2 regions of the Vreelandella sp. ssv genome follow, and region 2 is predicted to be linked to the other one. Evidence: predicted binding sites of a transcription regulator. Region 2 holds the regulator's gene; the other holds the start of a gene.
The links. The regulator FNR, encoded in region 2, switches genes on or off when oxygen is low (the NO sensors DNR and NnrR bind a similar motif). The targets are predictions, from matches to a motif close to TTGATNTANATCAA.

Region 1 (7,409 bases), 2.0 Mb from region 2:
TTAATGAAATCAGCACCGCCTTCAATGGCGAGTTCGCTAGCGCGTTTGATCAGCGCAGGCTCTTTAAGCTCGCCGGATTCAATGATCACTTTGAGCAGCGCTTGACCAGCACAGGCGGCCTTGCACATCTCGACCAGTTCAAGGCCAGTCTCTTCATCGCCCGCCATCAGGGTGCGGTACGGAAATACGACATCGACTTCATGGGCACCGGATGCAACGGCGTCGCGGGTTTCACGGGCAGCGCCCATGATATCGTCACCACCGTCGGGGAAGTTGGTAACCGTGGCAATCTTTACCTGGTCATTGAGAGTGTGAGCAGTCAGCGCGCGTTGGGCCGTGACAATAAACTGCGAATAGACACAAACAGCGGCAGGGGTGCCAAAGGGCGTTTTGACCTGCTGGCAGAGGGCTTCAATGGAGCTGTCCGTGTCGCTGTCGTTCAGACTCGTCAGGTCCATGAGGGTGAGTGCCTGGCGGGCGGCTTGGACGATATGAGGGGAGACAGTCGCGGTCATGGAATTCTCACAAATCAGTAAAAGATAAAAACGGGCACTGCGGATGAAACCGCAGTGCCCGATGCGTTAAGTTGCCGTTATTGCACTCAGCATACAGGCGCTATGCAGACGCGCCACTCAGCGCAATAAAGAAGCCAGCAATCGAAGCCGACATCAAGTTGGACAGTGTACCGGCCAATACGGCTTTGACACCAAAGCGGGCAATCTCTTTACGACGAGTAGGTGCAATGCTTCCCAGACCGCCCAGCAGAATCGCAATGGAGGAGAGGTTAGCAAAGCCACACAGCGCGAAAGACAAAATCGCCATGGTGTGCGGTGTCATCATTTGACCCGTGGCAGCCACCACCTGTTCCCCATCAATGTAGGGCGCCAGGTTGATGTAGGCGACAAATTCGTTAACCACCAGTTTCTGGCCAATGAACGAGCCTGCCAGAGTCGCTTCTTCCCAGGGTACACCCAACAGGAACGCGAGTGGGGCAAACAGCCAGCCCAAGATCAGCTCCAGGCTCAGCGAGTCAAAGCCCACCCAGCCACCAACGCCGCCGAGAATGCCATTGACCAGCGCAATTAGGGCGATAAAGGCGAGTAGCATCGCGCCCACGTTAGCGGCCAGCATTAGACCCGACGTAGCGCCCGATGCCGCGGCGTCCAGCACGTTGGCGGGCTTATCTTCCTGGGCCTCAATCTCTTCTTCCACCTTGGTAACGCTGTCGCTGTCGGTAACGTCTTGGGTTTCCGGCATGATCAGCTTGGCGAACAGCAACCCGCCCGGCGCCGCCATAAAGGAGGCGGCTACCAGGTACTCCATGGGAATACCCAGCGCTGCGTAACCCGCCAACACCGAACCGGCGACAGACGCCAAACCACCACACATAACGGCAAATAGCTGTGAAGGCGTCATACGGGCGATAAATGGGCGTACTACCAGCGGCGCTTCGGTCTGGCCGACGAAGATATTCGCGGTCGCAGAGAGCGATTCTGTCCGAGAGGTGCCCAGCGCTTTCTGCAGAGCACCACCCAGGATACGAATCACCCACTGCATAATGCCGATGTAATAGAGCACGGCAATCAGTGAGGAGAAAAAGATGATGACCGGCAGTACTTTGATAGCAAACACAAAGCCAACGTTTTCAACGTCGGCTAAGCCGCCGAACAGAAAGCCGATACCGTCGTTGGCATATACCAATATTTGGCTAACGCCTGAAGAAATGGCCTGCAGCACCGCTTGGCCAAACGGTACATACAGTACAAAGGCGCCGATACCCGCTTGAATGGCAAAGGCCCCCAGCACAGTACGTAGCCGGATAGATTTACGGTCGTAAGAGAAGATTAGGGCAATGGCCACCAGAGTGACCATACCCACCAAGCTCATAAGGAGTGTCATAAGTGGATCCTTCGAGTCCTGGAACCTCTGATTAACTATTGCGCTTGCCTATACGGCGTTAAAAATCGCCTCAAAGTGCTCATTTACTGCTAGTAAACTCCGCCTTTTCGTTGATTTTTGCCTTGTCTAGCCTGCGCTCATCACGTTAATCAGAGGCTCCTAAATCGATTAAAGTAAGTTGAGCTTGACGGAGTAGATCATCGCGTTCTGGTAATTGTTGGGGGTGCCCAACTTATTGTCAGAGTAGCGATACTGAACGCCGGTGGTGATCAAGTCGCTCGGATGCCACCACAGGCTCAGTGCACCGTTGGTGCCTACACTGCCTGCTTTTTCGCCTACATAGTTCTGTTCCAGGTACTCATCGTCACGGCCAAACGTCTGCTCGTGCCAGTTGGTGACGCTGAAATTCTGGTTGAGCGCAGTGAAATCATAACCCGCGACCCAACCTGCCATATAGCCATTCATGCCGGAGTAGCTGTTACTTTGCACCCGCGCGGCACCAATAAACGGTTTGAACCAAAGACCGTTGTCAAAGGTGGTGCGGTAGCCCAAGCCCAAAATCTGATCCTGCTCACGGCTTTCAAAACCGTAATCGCGGAAGTCGTAAAGGTGGGCATAAATCGACAGCGGGCTGTCGCCCAGATAAATGTGCGAGGTTATTTTACCCGCGGTGCGAAAGTTGTCTTTGCCGCCGCTGGATTCATCGAACTGGTCGTTGGTGGGGTTCTCGAAATCAAAGAAGCCGTAAAATTCGCCCCAGCTAAAGCCTGCGCCGCCTTCGATTTCGAGAAACATAAAGTCACTTTTCGCCGCGTTGGAGGCGGTGCGTGCTTCGGTTCCGTTCGACCAGTCAAGGTAGTTAACCGAGACGTTGGCGAATGACCACAGCCGATCAAGGGGGTGCGGCTGAGCAGCCTCATCTGCCATTAGCGGTGTGGCAATCGTCGCCCCTAATACGCCAGCGCCAAGCGCGATAAGAGACGAAGAGCGAGTCAGCGTACGAAGTGGGGTACGCAAGAGTGTACGAGCAGTCATGTAAGCCTCAACAATGGTTATCGCGGAGCCATTTGAGATTGGCTATCCGAGGTTTTAGTCGTGCGGGCTGGCGCTAATGTTAAAATTATAACATTTAGTGTTATTTTTCTAACGTTGATTTGCAAGTGTTGTCACATCAACGCTATTTAAATGTCATATAGCTATCGTAATTTTCGCTATGAGCAGTTTTAGCCGTCATGGCAGTGGAAATTCCGACCCTACTCGCGCAGCATAGAAACTAGCATTGACGCAACTGACAAGGCTTACGTTGCGCTAATCACAACAAGAGGGTTTGCCAGAAGATGCCCACCATGAATGGCCGCAGCGCTCAGCGCCTAGCCAAACTTCAGGAAGCGCTAGCCAGTGGCGGCACCCTGCATTTGCGCGATGCTGCAGAACTGTGCGATGTGTCAGAAATGACGATCCGTCGCGATCTCACTACCCAGCCTACTGCGATGACCCTGCTGGGTGGGCGCTTGGTGATGGCAAACTATCCGGGCGTAACGCCGATTTATGATTTAACTGAGCAACAGGCTAGCCACTATCAGGCGAAGTATCGCCTCTGCCAACGTGTGCTGGCCTTTATCGAAGAGGGCGATACGCTGTTTATCGATTGTGGCTCAACGCTGATTCCCTTATTGAGCCAGTTAAGTCATTTTCGTGAGCTGACGGTGGTGACCTATGCGCTTAACGTCGCCAATGCGGTTTCCGCGCTTCCGAACGTACGCTTGGTGCTATTGGGCGGGCTATTTTATGCCGCCTCGCAGTCGTTTGGCAGTGATAATATGGCGGCAGCTATTGAGCGCTTAGGCATTAATAAAGCACTAATCTCCGCGGCAGGGGTAGACCTGGAAAGAGGTGTGAGCTGTTTCCACTTTCATGAAGTCGCCCCGAAACAAGCCGCTATTGCCACCGCCATGCAACGCCTGCTCGTGGTGGATGCCAGCAAGTTTGGCGTGGTGCGTCCTGCCTATTTCGCCGCACTGGACGACTTTGATGTAGTTGTCACCGATGAAGAGGGCGCGCCGCAATTGCTTAACGACAACGGACGCGCTGTCCCTGAAATAGTCGTGCCTGAAATAACAGTGGCGTGATTGTTTGCCCGGTACTCTGAGTCGTCAATATCTAGGGTGCGGCAATGCGCCACTTCTTTCATGATCTCGATCAATAGAAAATGCTTTCGTCTCACTGGCTTAAGCCTTCAAGGCTTAAGCCAGTGAGATCCGTCGCCAACCCCCACTCGGTGGCGCATATTTTTCCCGGAGCAATGACGCTCAGCGCTATCGTTAGCCATTTTTGAGCGTGTTTTGGGAAAAGTATGGGGTGTTAGTTAGCCTGCTACGCTTTTGATGGCGTGACTGGTTAGTTTTTATTGAACCTCTTACGAGATCACACCATGCAACGACGCTCACTATGGCGCAGGCGAGGCACACTAGTGCTGCTTGCGCTGTGTCTGTTTCTGGCAGGCTGTAGTTCAGCGCTGCTAGACCCGAAAGGCCAGGTTGGCGCTGAGCAGCGCACGCTGATTCTGACCTCCTTTGGCCTGATGTTGATTGTGGTTATTCCTGTCATTGCCATGACGCTACTGTTTGGCTGGCGCTATCGGCGCAGTAATAACGCCGCTAAATACTTGCCCGATTGGGCTCACTCCAATGCGATTGAAGCGGTGATCTGGATCGTACCCTGCGCCATCATCGCGGTTCTTGCTTTGTTGACCTACAAAACGTCCCACAGCCTTGACCCGCACAAGCCGCTGGAAAGCGACGTGACGCCGATCGAGATTCAGGCCGTATCGCTAGACTGGAAGTGGCTGTTTATCTATCCCGAGCAAGGCGTTGCCAGCGTTAATGAACTGGCCTTCCCGGTGGATACCCCGGTGCGCTTTCGGGTGAGTTCCGGCTCGGTAATGAATGCCTTCTTCATTCCGCATCTTGGCAGCCAAATCTACGCCATGGCGGGCATGGATAACGATGTCCATCTTATCGCCGATGAAATTGGCAGCTACCCAGGACGTTCCACCAACTACAGTGGTGCGGGCTTCTCGGGCATGACCTTTGAAGCCAAAGTGACCACCCCAGCTGAATTTGATGCCTGGGTCGAAACGGTACGCGACGCTTCAGATACGCTGACCTACCCCGAAGGCTACGAAGCACTGGCCGAGCCCAGCGAATCGAATCCGGTGGAGTACTTCTCGGCTATTTCGCCGTCGCTCTATGAAAGCATTGTGAAAAGCTTCCACACCGGTGGCGAGCACGCTATGGGCGATGACCATCAGATGGGCAGCGACCATGCTGATTCCCACGATAGCGAGAGCGCTCAAGCGACTGATCATGCGGCCCAATCAGGCCATGTCACCAACAACCATGCTAGTCAGGATAATGCCATGCGCAGTCACTCCTCTAGCGTTGAAGCGGGAGGTTAAGCCGTGTTTGGAAAACTCAGTTTAGAGTCAATTCCCTACCACGAGCCGATCATTATGGTCGTGGCGGCCGTTATGGCCATTGGCGGGATCGCACTGTTTGGTTTGTTAACCTATTACCGTAAATGGGGCTGGCTATGGAACGAGTGGTTTACCTCCGTCGACCATAAAAAGCTCGGTATCATGTACTTCGTCGTCGCGCTGGTCATGCTGCTACGCGGCTTCTCTGATGCGATTATGATGCGTACCCAGTTGGCCATGGCCGCCGGGGATGCAGCGGGCTATTTGCCGCCCGAACACTACGACCAGATCTTTACCGCCCACGGCGTGATCATGATCTTCTTTGTCGCCATGCCCATGGTCATCGGCCTGATGAACTTGGTGGTGCCACTACAAATTGGTGCCCGCGACGTCGCTTTTCCCTTCCTGAATAACTTAAGTTTTTGGCTGTTTGCCGTGGCGGCAATATTGGTCAATATCTCTTTGGTGGTGGGCGAATTCGCCAAAACCGGCTGGCTTGCCTATGCGCCCTTATCGGGGATCGAGTTTAGTCCCGGGGTGGGGGTCGATTACTGGATATGGGCATTACAGATATCCGGGATAGGCACGACGCTCACCGGTATCAACTTCTTCGTCACCATTTTAAAAATGCGCACCAAAGGCATGACCATGTTCCGCATGCCGATCTTCACCTGGACATCGCTGTGCGCCAATGTGTTGATCATCGCCTCGTTCCCGATTCTGACCGCGACAATTGCACTGCTAACGCTGGATCGATACCTAGGTATGCACTTCTTTACCAATGATTTTGGCGGCAACATGATGATGTACGTCAATCTCATCTGGGCGTGGGGTCACCCAGAAGTTTATATCCTGATTCTGCCTGCCTTTGGCGTGTTCTCTGAAGTCATCTCGACCTTTGCCCGTAAGCGGCTGTTTGGTTATATGACCATGGTCTGGGCAACGATTGCGATCACCTTGCTGTCGTTTATTGTTTGGTTGCACCACTTCTTCACCATGGGCGCGGGCGCCAACGTTAATGCCTTCTTCGGCATTATGACCATGATTATTGCTATCCCTACCGGGGTAAAAGTATTCAACTGGCTGTTCACCATTTACCGTGGCAGCTTAGAGCTAACGTCGCCAGTGCTGTGGACCTTAGGCTTTATTATCACCTTTACCTTGGGCGGTATGACAGGCGTGATGCTGGCGGTGCCTGCGGCTAACTTTGTACTGCATAACAGCCTGTTCGTGATTGCCCACTTCCACAACGTGATCATTGGCGGTGTGGTGTTTGGCATGATGGCGGGGCTTACCTTTTGGTTCCCCAAAGCGTTCGGCTTCAAGCTCGACGAAAAATGGGGCAAGCGCTCGTTCTGGTGCTGGTTTGTCGGCTTCTATGTCGCCTTTATGCCGCTGTATGTGCTGAGCTTCTACGGCGCCGTTCGCCGTATGCAGTCCTATGCCAATACCGAATGGCAGCCTTGGATGATTCTGGCCTGGGTGGGCGCAGTGATTATTATGCTGGGCATTGCCTGCACCATCATCCAGTTCTGGGTGAGTATCCGTGACCGCAAGCTGAACGCGGATGTCACCGGTGATCCCTGGGATGGCCGTACCCTGGAATGGTCTACCTCTTCTCCCGCGCCGTTCTACAACTTTGCACGCTTGCCGGAAGTGGGCGATATCGACAGCTTCTGGTCGCAGAAGCAGCGTGGCGAGGAGCAGCTTGAAGAAGCGCCCTATACCGATATTCATATGCCGCGCAACACCGTAGCAGGCCCGGTGATGAGTCTGTTCGCCTTAGTGATTGGTTTCGCGCTGGTGTGGCATATCTGGTGGTTGGCCGCTGTAGGCGCGTTAGGTGTGTTCGTGAGCTTTATGGCGCGGGTGTTCAACGACGATATCGACTACTACGTACCTGCGGCTGAAGTTGAGCGTATCGAACGTGCACACCAGCAACGCATTAAAAAATCTGATCCCTACAAGCCGTCTGCTGACGATGAAGATAGCAAACGTGAGCATCAACAGTACGTGGAGGTGTAAGCATAATGGC
Region 2 (7,409 bases):
AACCCACCACCGCCTGCGCGTGAGTTGGAACCCACAGCAGTTAAAGCTCTCTCAACTGATGGCCGAACTGTCGGCAATTGGCTACGATGCCCAGCCCTACGAACCAGATCAGGCTCAAGCCCGCATGCAGCATGAGGAGCGCATGAACGTTCGCCGGCTGATCATTGCCGCCGTCGGGATGATGCAGGTGATGATGTTCTCGATCCCGATCTACGTCTCCGGCCCCGGTGAAATCAGCGACGATTTCTATGCCCTGTTCCACTGGCTCTCCTTTGCGCTGGCAACGCCGGTGGTATTTTTTTCGGCCCAGCCATTTTTCCGCAACGCCCTGCGCGACCTGCGCACCGGAGTATTGGGCATGGATGTACCGGTCTCGTTAGCGATTGGCGGCGCTTACCTGGCCAGCAGCTATGCGGTGCTGTTTGACGTGGGCGAGGTCTATTTTGACTCGGTTGCCATGTTCACCTTCTTCTTGCTGTTTGGTCGCTATGTAGAAGGCCGCGCCAGGCGCCGCAGCGGGCATAGCGGCAATGCGCTAAGCGGCGTGCTGCCGATATCGGCCACGCGGCTGGAAAGCGACGGCAGCGAACGCATTCTGCCCGCCAGCGAACTCACGCCCGGTGATCGCGTATTGATCAAGCCCGGACACGGCGTGCCTGCCGACGGAGTGATTGAAGAGGGCGAATCGAGTCTGGATGAGTCGATGCTGACCGGCGAATATCTCCCGGTCACCCGCCGGGTGGGAGACCTGATTACCGGCGGCAGCCAAAACATGGAAAACCCGCTGGTGATCAGGGTCACCCACGCAGGGCGCGATGCTCGCGTAGCGGGCATTGTCGATCTCACCGACCGCGCCTTTGCCAGCCGCCCGCGGTTGGCTCAGATGGCGGCGCGTATGGCCCACCTGTTTGTTCTGCGCCTGCTGCTGGTAACGGTTGGCGTCACTATCGTCTGGTGGTTTATCGACCCCTCGCGGATGCTCTGGGTACTGCTTTCAGTACTGGTAGTGACCTGCCCTTGTGCGCTGGCGCTGGCCACCCCCGCGGCCTTGACCGCAGGCCATGGACAACTGCGCAAGCGCGGCGTTTTGATCACCCGCGCAGATGCCATGGAAACCCTCTCCAACGTTACCCGGGTGATTTTTGACAAAACCGGCACGCTCACCCGCGGCGAGATGCACCTCACCCAGACCAAACCGTTTGGAGAATTAACCGCCGAGCGTGCCCAGGCGATTGCCGCGGCGCTCGAAGCCCACTCAGAGCACCCTATCGCCCGTGCCTTTCGTCCGTTTCGGGATGCAACGCTTCAGGCAAAAGATATTCATAGCCATACCGGTCAAGGGCTAGAGGGCACGCTAAATGGCGCGCGCTGGAAGTTGGGCAAACCAGAATTTGCCGCTGGAGAAGCCATTTCGGCGCCTGCCAGAGGCCAGTGGTTGCTGCTTAGCGAAAACGGCGAACCCAGTGCCTGGTTTGGTCTGCATGACGGCGTCCGCGATGATGCCGCCGCCACGATCAATGCCCTCCAGGCCCTCGGGCTAAACGTGGAGCTGCTCTCCGGCGATACTGAGGATGCCGTGGAAAGCCTGGCCAACCAGCTCAACATTACTACCTGGCACGCAGGCATCAGCCCAGAGGGTAAGCTGGCCCGAATGAAAGAGCTTCAAGCCGCCGGCGAAACCGTGGTGATGATTGGTGACGGCATCAATGACGTGCCGGTGTTAGCCGGTGCCGATGTGGCGATTGCCATGAATGGCGCGACGGATCTGGCCCGCACCCGCGCCGACGCAGTGCTGCTCAGCCCACGTCTTATGCGGATTTTCGAGGCCATTGAGATTTCCCGCGCCACCCGGCGTATCATGCGCCAGAACATGATCTGGTCAGTATGCTACAACTTTTCGGCGCTGCCGCTGGCGGCAATGGGGCTGGTGCCTCCCTGGCTTGCAGCCATTGGCATGTCGCTCAGCTCACTGGTGGTGGTCGGTAATGCCCTGCGGCTTTCACGCTGGCGTGCCAAGCCTGCCGCCGCACTTAGCGCTTCAACACCGGTAACCGCATGACGATTCTGTATCTGCTTATTCCGCTTTCACTGATTCTGCTCGGCCTCGCCGTCTGGGCATTCTTCTGGGCGGTCAAAAACGATCAGTTCGACGACCTGGAAGGCCCGGCGCACCGCATTTTGTTCGATGAGGACGAGAACGACCTCACCCCAGAACAGCGTCGCCAACGACAGCAAGCCAAGCAAAAACCCGCCGCTTCGGCAGATAAAAACGCACCCGACGACCAAGAGCCGCGACCATGAATCCAACCGGCCTCGACCTGCCACCGCTACTGGCGGCGTTCGTGTTTGGCCTGATGGGGGGCGCCCACTGTATTGGCATGTGTGGCGGCATCATGAGTGCACTCACCTTTGCCGTCCCGCCCAGCATGCGCCACCCGGCGCGTATGAGCGGCCTACTGCTCAGCTATAACGCAGGCCGTATCACTAGCTATATGAGCGCAGGCGCGCTGGTGGCCCTGCTGGGCACGCTGTTTTCACTCTCTGCCACGGCACGAATGCTGCTGCAGGTATTTGCGGCGCTGATGCTGATACTGATGGCGCTGTATATCGCCAACTGGTGGAAGGGGCTGCTCAAGGTTGAAGCCGTCGGACGCCGTCTCTGGCGGTTTATTGAGCCGGTGGGACGGCGTTTAATGCCGGTCGTTCATTTACCCCAGGCCTTCGCGCTGGGGTCAATATGGGGCTGGCTCCCCTGCGGGCTGGTCTATTCCATGTTGGCCTGGAGTCTGGCGATTGCCGACCCGCTGCAGGGGGCACTGCTGATGGGGGCGTTTGGACTTGGCACGCTGCCCGCGCTATTGGCCACTGGGCTTGCGGCGCGCCAATTGAGCCACCTGATTCGTCATCCGGCGACACGCAGCGTGGCCGCGCTGTCCATTATTGCCTTTGCCCTGTGGCAGCTTTGGTCACTCACGGCACATAACCTTCACTAACATGACATGGCTCAACGTTTATTGCGTCTCTGCGCGTTAGGCTGGTGCTGATCTTCTTTGCTACACAGCCCTTTACGCCGGAGCCTCTCTTCATGCCCGTTCATGCCCTTGCGGCTTCTTCTACGAAGACTTCCACCATGACCAGGCCAGCCAACGATCAGGCAGTGTGGGATAAAACTTTACTGCGCCGCTATGACACCAGCGGCCCACGCTATACTTCCTACCCCACGGCGCTGTCGTTTGATGACCGATTTACCCCCGGAGATCTGACTCAGGCGCTTGAGCAAAGTAATGCTGGCAAACGCCCGCTATCGCTCTATGTGCATATTCCCTTCTGCCGTAAAATTTGCTTTTACTGCGCGTGTAATAAAATCGCCACCAAAAACACCGCTCTGGCTGAGCCTTACTTATCCCGGCTCGACCGTGAGATGGTGCTGATTGCACGGCATCTGGATACTTCACGTCCGGTGGAGCAATTGCACTGGGGCGGCGGCACACCAACCTTTCTGAGTTTGAATCAGATGGGCGACCTGATTGATCGACTGGATGCGCGCTTTGGTCTTTCATCGTCTTCTCAGCGCGATTACGCGATTGAAATAGACCCTCGCGAAGCGGATGTGTTTACCCTGCGACACCTGCAGTCGCTTGGCTTCAACCGCATCAGTTTAGGGGTGCAGGACTTGGCCCCACTGGTGCAGAAAGCCATTAACCGCATTCAGCCGCGAGTCCTCACCGAAACATTGATGGATGAAGCCCATCGGCTGGGGTTTCGCTCTCTCAATCTCGATTTAATCTACGGCCTGCCGTTTCAAACCGAAAAGAGCTTTGCGAATACCCTTCGTCAGGTCATTGAGATGAACCCCGCACGGCTTTCGGTCTTCAACTATGCCCATATGCCTGAGCGCTTTACCCCCCAGCGACGTATTAACGTCGATGACTTGCCGGGCAGCGACGAGAAACTGGCGATTCTGCACACCACGATTGAGATGCTTACGGCGGCAGGTTACGTGCATATCGGGATGGATCACTTTGCTCGTCCCAATGACAGCTTAGCCATTGCTCAGCGCGAAGGCTCGCTGCAGCGCAACTTTCAAGGCTATTCCAGCCATGCCCAGTGTGATCTGGTAGGGCTGGGCGTTTCCGCCATTTCACGGGTAGGCAGTGTCTATGCGCAGAATCCTGGTGACCTGGCCCGTTATGAAGCGGCACTGGACCAAGGCCAACTGGCGACGGTGCGCGGGCTGCGCCTGAGTGATGATGACCTGATCCGCCGAGACGTGATTGAACGACTGATGTGCGATATGCACATCGACCTGTCCGCCGTTGGTCAGCGCTGGAACATCGATGCTCCCCGCTACTTTGCACCGGCGCTGGAGAGCTTACAAAGCGCCGAGCGCGACGGTCTGCTGACCCGGAGCGGCGATCAGCTTAGCGTAACCCCTATGGGTCGCTTGCTGATTCGCCATTTAGCCATGGCGTTTGATGCCCATTTTGCTGGGCAAACGGGGCAGCACTACTCAAAGATTGTGTAATCGGGCTGTCGCTAACCACATGAAGCTTCCATAATAATGGATGCAGCTGTTAGTACGGCACGGATAACGTAAAATTTCTCTTGAACGCTACTCAAGGAGCTATGCATGTTGGATCCCATGAACCGACGACGCTCGCTACTCCATGAAGCTCGTTGCCAGACCTGCAGCCTGAGCTCGCTGTGCCTGCCGCTTGCCCTTGAGCTAGATGATATCGGGCAGTTCGATGCCATTATTCGCCGCCGGGCACCGCTGAAAAAGGGCGAGCCACTGTTTCGCCAGGGCGACGCCTTCACCAGCGTGTATGCGGTTCGCTCAGGCAGCTTGAAGCAGGTGACGGCGGAGGGGAATGGCAGCGAGCAACTGACCAACTTCTACCTGCCCAGTGAGCTGGTGGGGCTGGACGGAATTGATGAAGAGCACTACCCCGGCAGCGTTATCGCCCTGGAAACGACCACTATCTGTGAGATTCCTTTTGACCGCCTGGATTTACTCTCCGAGGAGCTGCCCGAACTGCGCGGCCAGCTGTATCGCAGCATGAGCAAGGAGCTACGCGATGACCGCCGCATGATGCGTCTGCTGTCACGTAAAACCGCTGATCAGCGGCTAGCGAGCTTCTTGATCACCCTCTCGGATCGTTTTCGTCGCCGGGGCTACTCGCCTTACAGCTTTCGCCTATCAATGCCCAGAGCCGATATCGGCAACTACCTGGGCTTAGCGGTGGAAACCGTCAGCCGTATTTTAAGCCGCTTTCAACAGCAGAGCGTGGTGGCGGTTTCTGGGCGAGAGGTCAATATTCTCGATATGCAGCGCTTGATTACTCTCGCCGAGGAGGAAGAACAAACGGTTAGCTGAATTAGCTAACGTTAAATGCCTGGATACGCCCGGCCAGCAGCTCCGCCTGTTTGGCCTCTAAGCCTTCAAAATCGAATAGGCTGCGGTCTGCCAACTGGGAAGGCGCAATATTAGTCACCGCTTTAAACATGCTTTCTAGACGGCCGGGGAATTTCTTATCCCATTCGGCGAGCATCTCTTTGACCACTTGGCGCTGCATATTGGGCTGGGAGCCGCAGAGATTGCAGGGAATAATCGGAAACTCCATTAACCGAGAAAATTCAGCAATATCCGCTTCTTTGCAGTAAGCCAACGGTCGAATAACAATATTTTTGCCATCATTGGAGAGCAGTTTGGGCGGCATCGCTTTCAAGTTGCCCCCAAAGAACATGTTGAGAAACAGGGTTTCAAGGATATCTTCGCGGTGGTGGCCCAATGCAATTTTGTTGGCACCGATCTCTTCGGCAAAACCATACAGCGAACCGCGGCGCAGGCGTGAACAGAGTGCGCAAGTCGTTTTGCCTTCTGGCGTTTTTTCCTTCACCACCGAATAGGTATCACGCTCGACGATGTGATACTCCACGCCCTGTTTATCCAAATAAGCTGGCAGCACGTGTTCAGGAAAACCGGGCTGCTTTTGATCTAGATTGACCGCCACTATCGAAAAATTAACCGGTGCGTTGCGCTGTAAATTGCGCAAAATCTCCAGCATCGTGTAGCTGTCTTTGCCGCCGGAGAGGCACACCATCACACGGTCGCCTTCATTGATCATTTGGTAATCAATAATGGCATTGCCCACATCTCGGCGCAGGCGCTTTTGCAGTTTGTTAAATTCACGCTTCTGCTTAACATCAGCCAGCTCAGGCTGGTCGCGCTCAACGTCAGCTTGGGAGGCTCCAAGGTGAGCAGGGTCAAAATGATCAAGAGATTGCATGGTATAAGCACTGCCGAGGGTGGAAGGCATTCAAGAAAAAAGTGGCTGCTATTCTAACAACACTCATCGCCCAGACCCAACTACTCAGAGAGAACCACCCAAGATATCGCAATGTAAAATGACTGCCCTGACGATTAAACCGTACTCGGTGAGAGGGTAGGTTGAAGCGAGGGTCTTTTTCCAGGGATGGAAAAAGTAGCGCCCAGGGATGGGGTCACAGTGCCCTCGCGGAAACCTTCCCTCTGCACCACGATAGCTGCCACTAAGCTGCCTCTGCCATCACCCGCTGCAGACGCATATACAGCAGCGCGCTTGCCGTCGCTTCGCCTAACATACTTTGCATGCCCATCGAGGGCACCTGCCAGCACGCCAGCGCCTGGGTAAAGCTACTGGGTGCATCGACCTCAGGGTGCAAACGCCGCAGCTGGCGCTGGTGCAGCTTTGCCAAATCGACCTGGGCATTGGGCAGCGCGAAATCCAGCCGCTCGCTCAGCAATGTATTTAACGCCCCAATCCGCTTGTCCAACTGCCAGCCGACAATGGGGCGATTGCCGATAAACTCTACCAACGCATTTAAATTGTCGCTGCTCGGGCAAGAGACCTCCCCCGCCTGACATAGCAAGTGATGGCGACGCAGCGACGCATTCTCAGCCTGCCCCGGTATGCCAAGCGTCAGCACAAAGGCGCGACTGGTGCGCACCTGCTGCTGGCTGAGCACCACCGCTGCCAGACTGATCACCGGGGAAGATGCCGTGGGCGTTGCCGTGCAAGCAAGCGCGACTAGTTCATCGCCCATATAGGGGTTAAATAGCCAGGCATAGTGAGAGTCAGCACAGCGACGCCGGTCGCTTTCGCGTCTCAGCAAAGTACGCAAGGAACCGCTAAAGAGAGCCACGTGTCGATCTAATAGCCGCATTCCTGTCACGAATACTCCAAATGATATCGATGGAAAAGCCGCTGCTTGAAGTCTTTCACAATGTGCAGCGCTTCACGCAATAGGTCACGTTCGAGAGAAGAGAGGTTTTGCACCACCACGCGATTGGCACGGTTCGCCTCTGGCGACGTGCTGGTTGCTTCCAGTGCATTGAGCTGCTGCCTGAGACGCAGCTCGGAAAATAG

Region 1: a site for FNR is predicted at 4,089-4,102, ahead of cyoA (ubiquinol oxidase subunit II). Genes of this name have one in related genera too.

The regions. Positions count from the first base shown of each region.
Region 1 covers NZ_CM182545.1:964,418-971,826, forward strand. Annotated here, with positions in the region: gene deoC (deoxyribose-phosphate aldolase) at 1-515, opposite strand, end outside; gene AC5TBW_RS04480 (NupC/NupG family nucleoside CNT transporter) at 616-1,899, opposite strand; gene AC5TBW_RS04485 (outer membrane protein OmpK) at 2,068-2,934, opposite strand; gene AC5TBW_RS04490 (DeoR/GlpR family DNA-binding transcription regulator) at 3,246-4,028, shown strand; gene cyoA (ubiquinol oxidase subunit II) at 4,331-5,356, shown strand; gene cyoB (cytochrome o ubiquinol oxidase subunit I) at 5,360-7,399, shown strand; gene cyoC (cytochrome o ubiquinol oxidase subunit III) at 7,405-7,409, shown strand, end outside.
Region 2 covers NZ_CM182545.1:3,275,816-3,283,224, forward strand. Annotated here, with positions in the region: gene AC5TBW_RS14890 (heavy metal translocating P-type ATPase) at 1-2,059, shown strand, start outside; gene ccoS (cbb3-type cytochrome oxidase assembly protein CcoS) at 2,056-2,301, shown strand; gene AC5TBW_RS14900 (sulfite exporter TauE/SafE family protein) at 2,298-2,993, shown strand; gene hemN (oxygen-independent coproporphyrinogen III oxidase) at 3,086-4,525, shown strand; gene fnr (fumarate/nitrate reduction transcriptional regulator Fnr) at 4,631-5,377, shown strand; gene ttcA (tRNA 2-thiocytidine(32) synthetase TtcA) at 5,379-6,290, opposite strand; gene AC5TBW_RS14920 (3'-5' exonuclease family protein) at 6,553-7,206, opposite strand; gene AC5TBW_RS14925 (DUF294 nucleotidyltransferase-like domain-containing protein) at 7,212-7,409, opposite strand, start outside.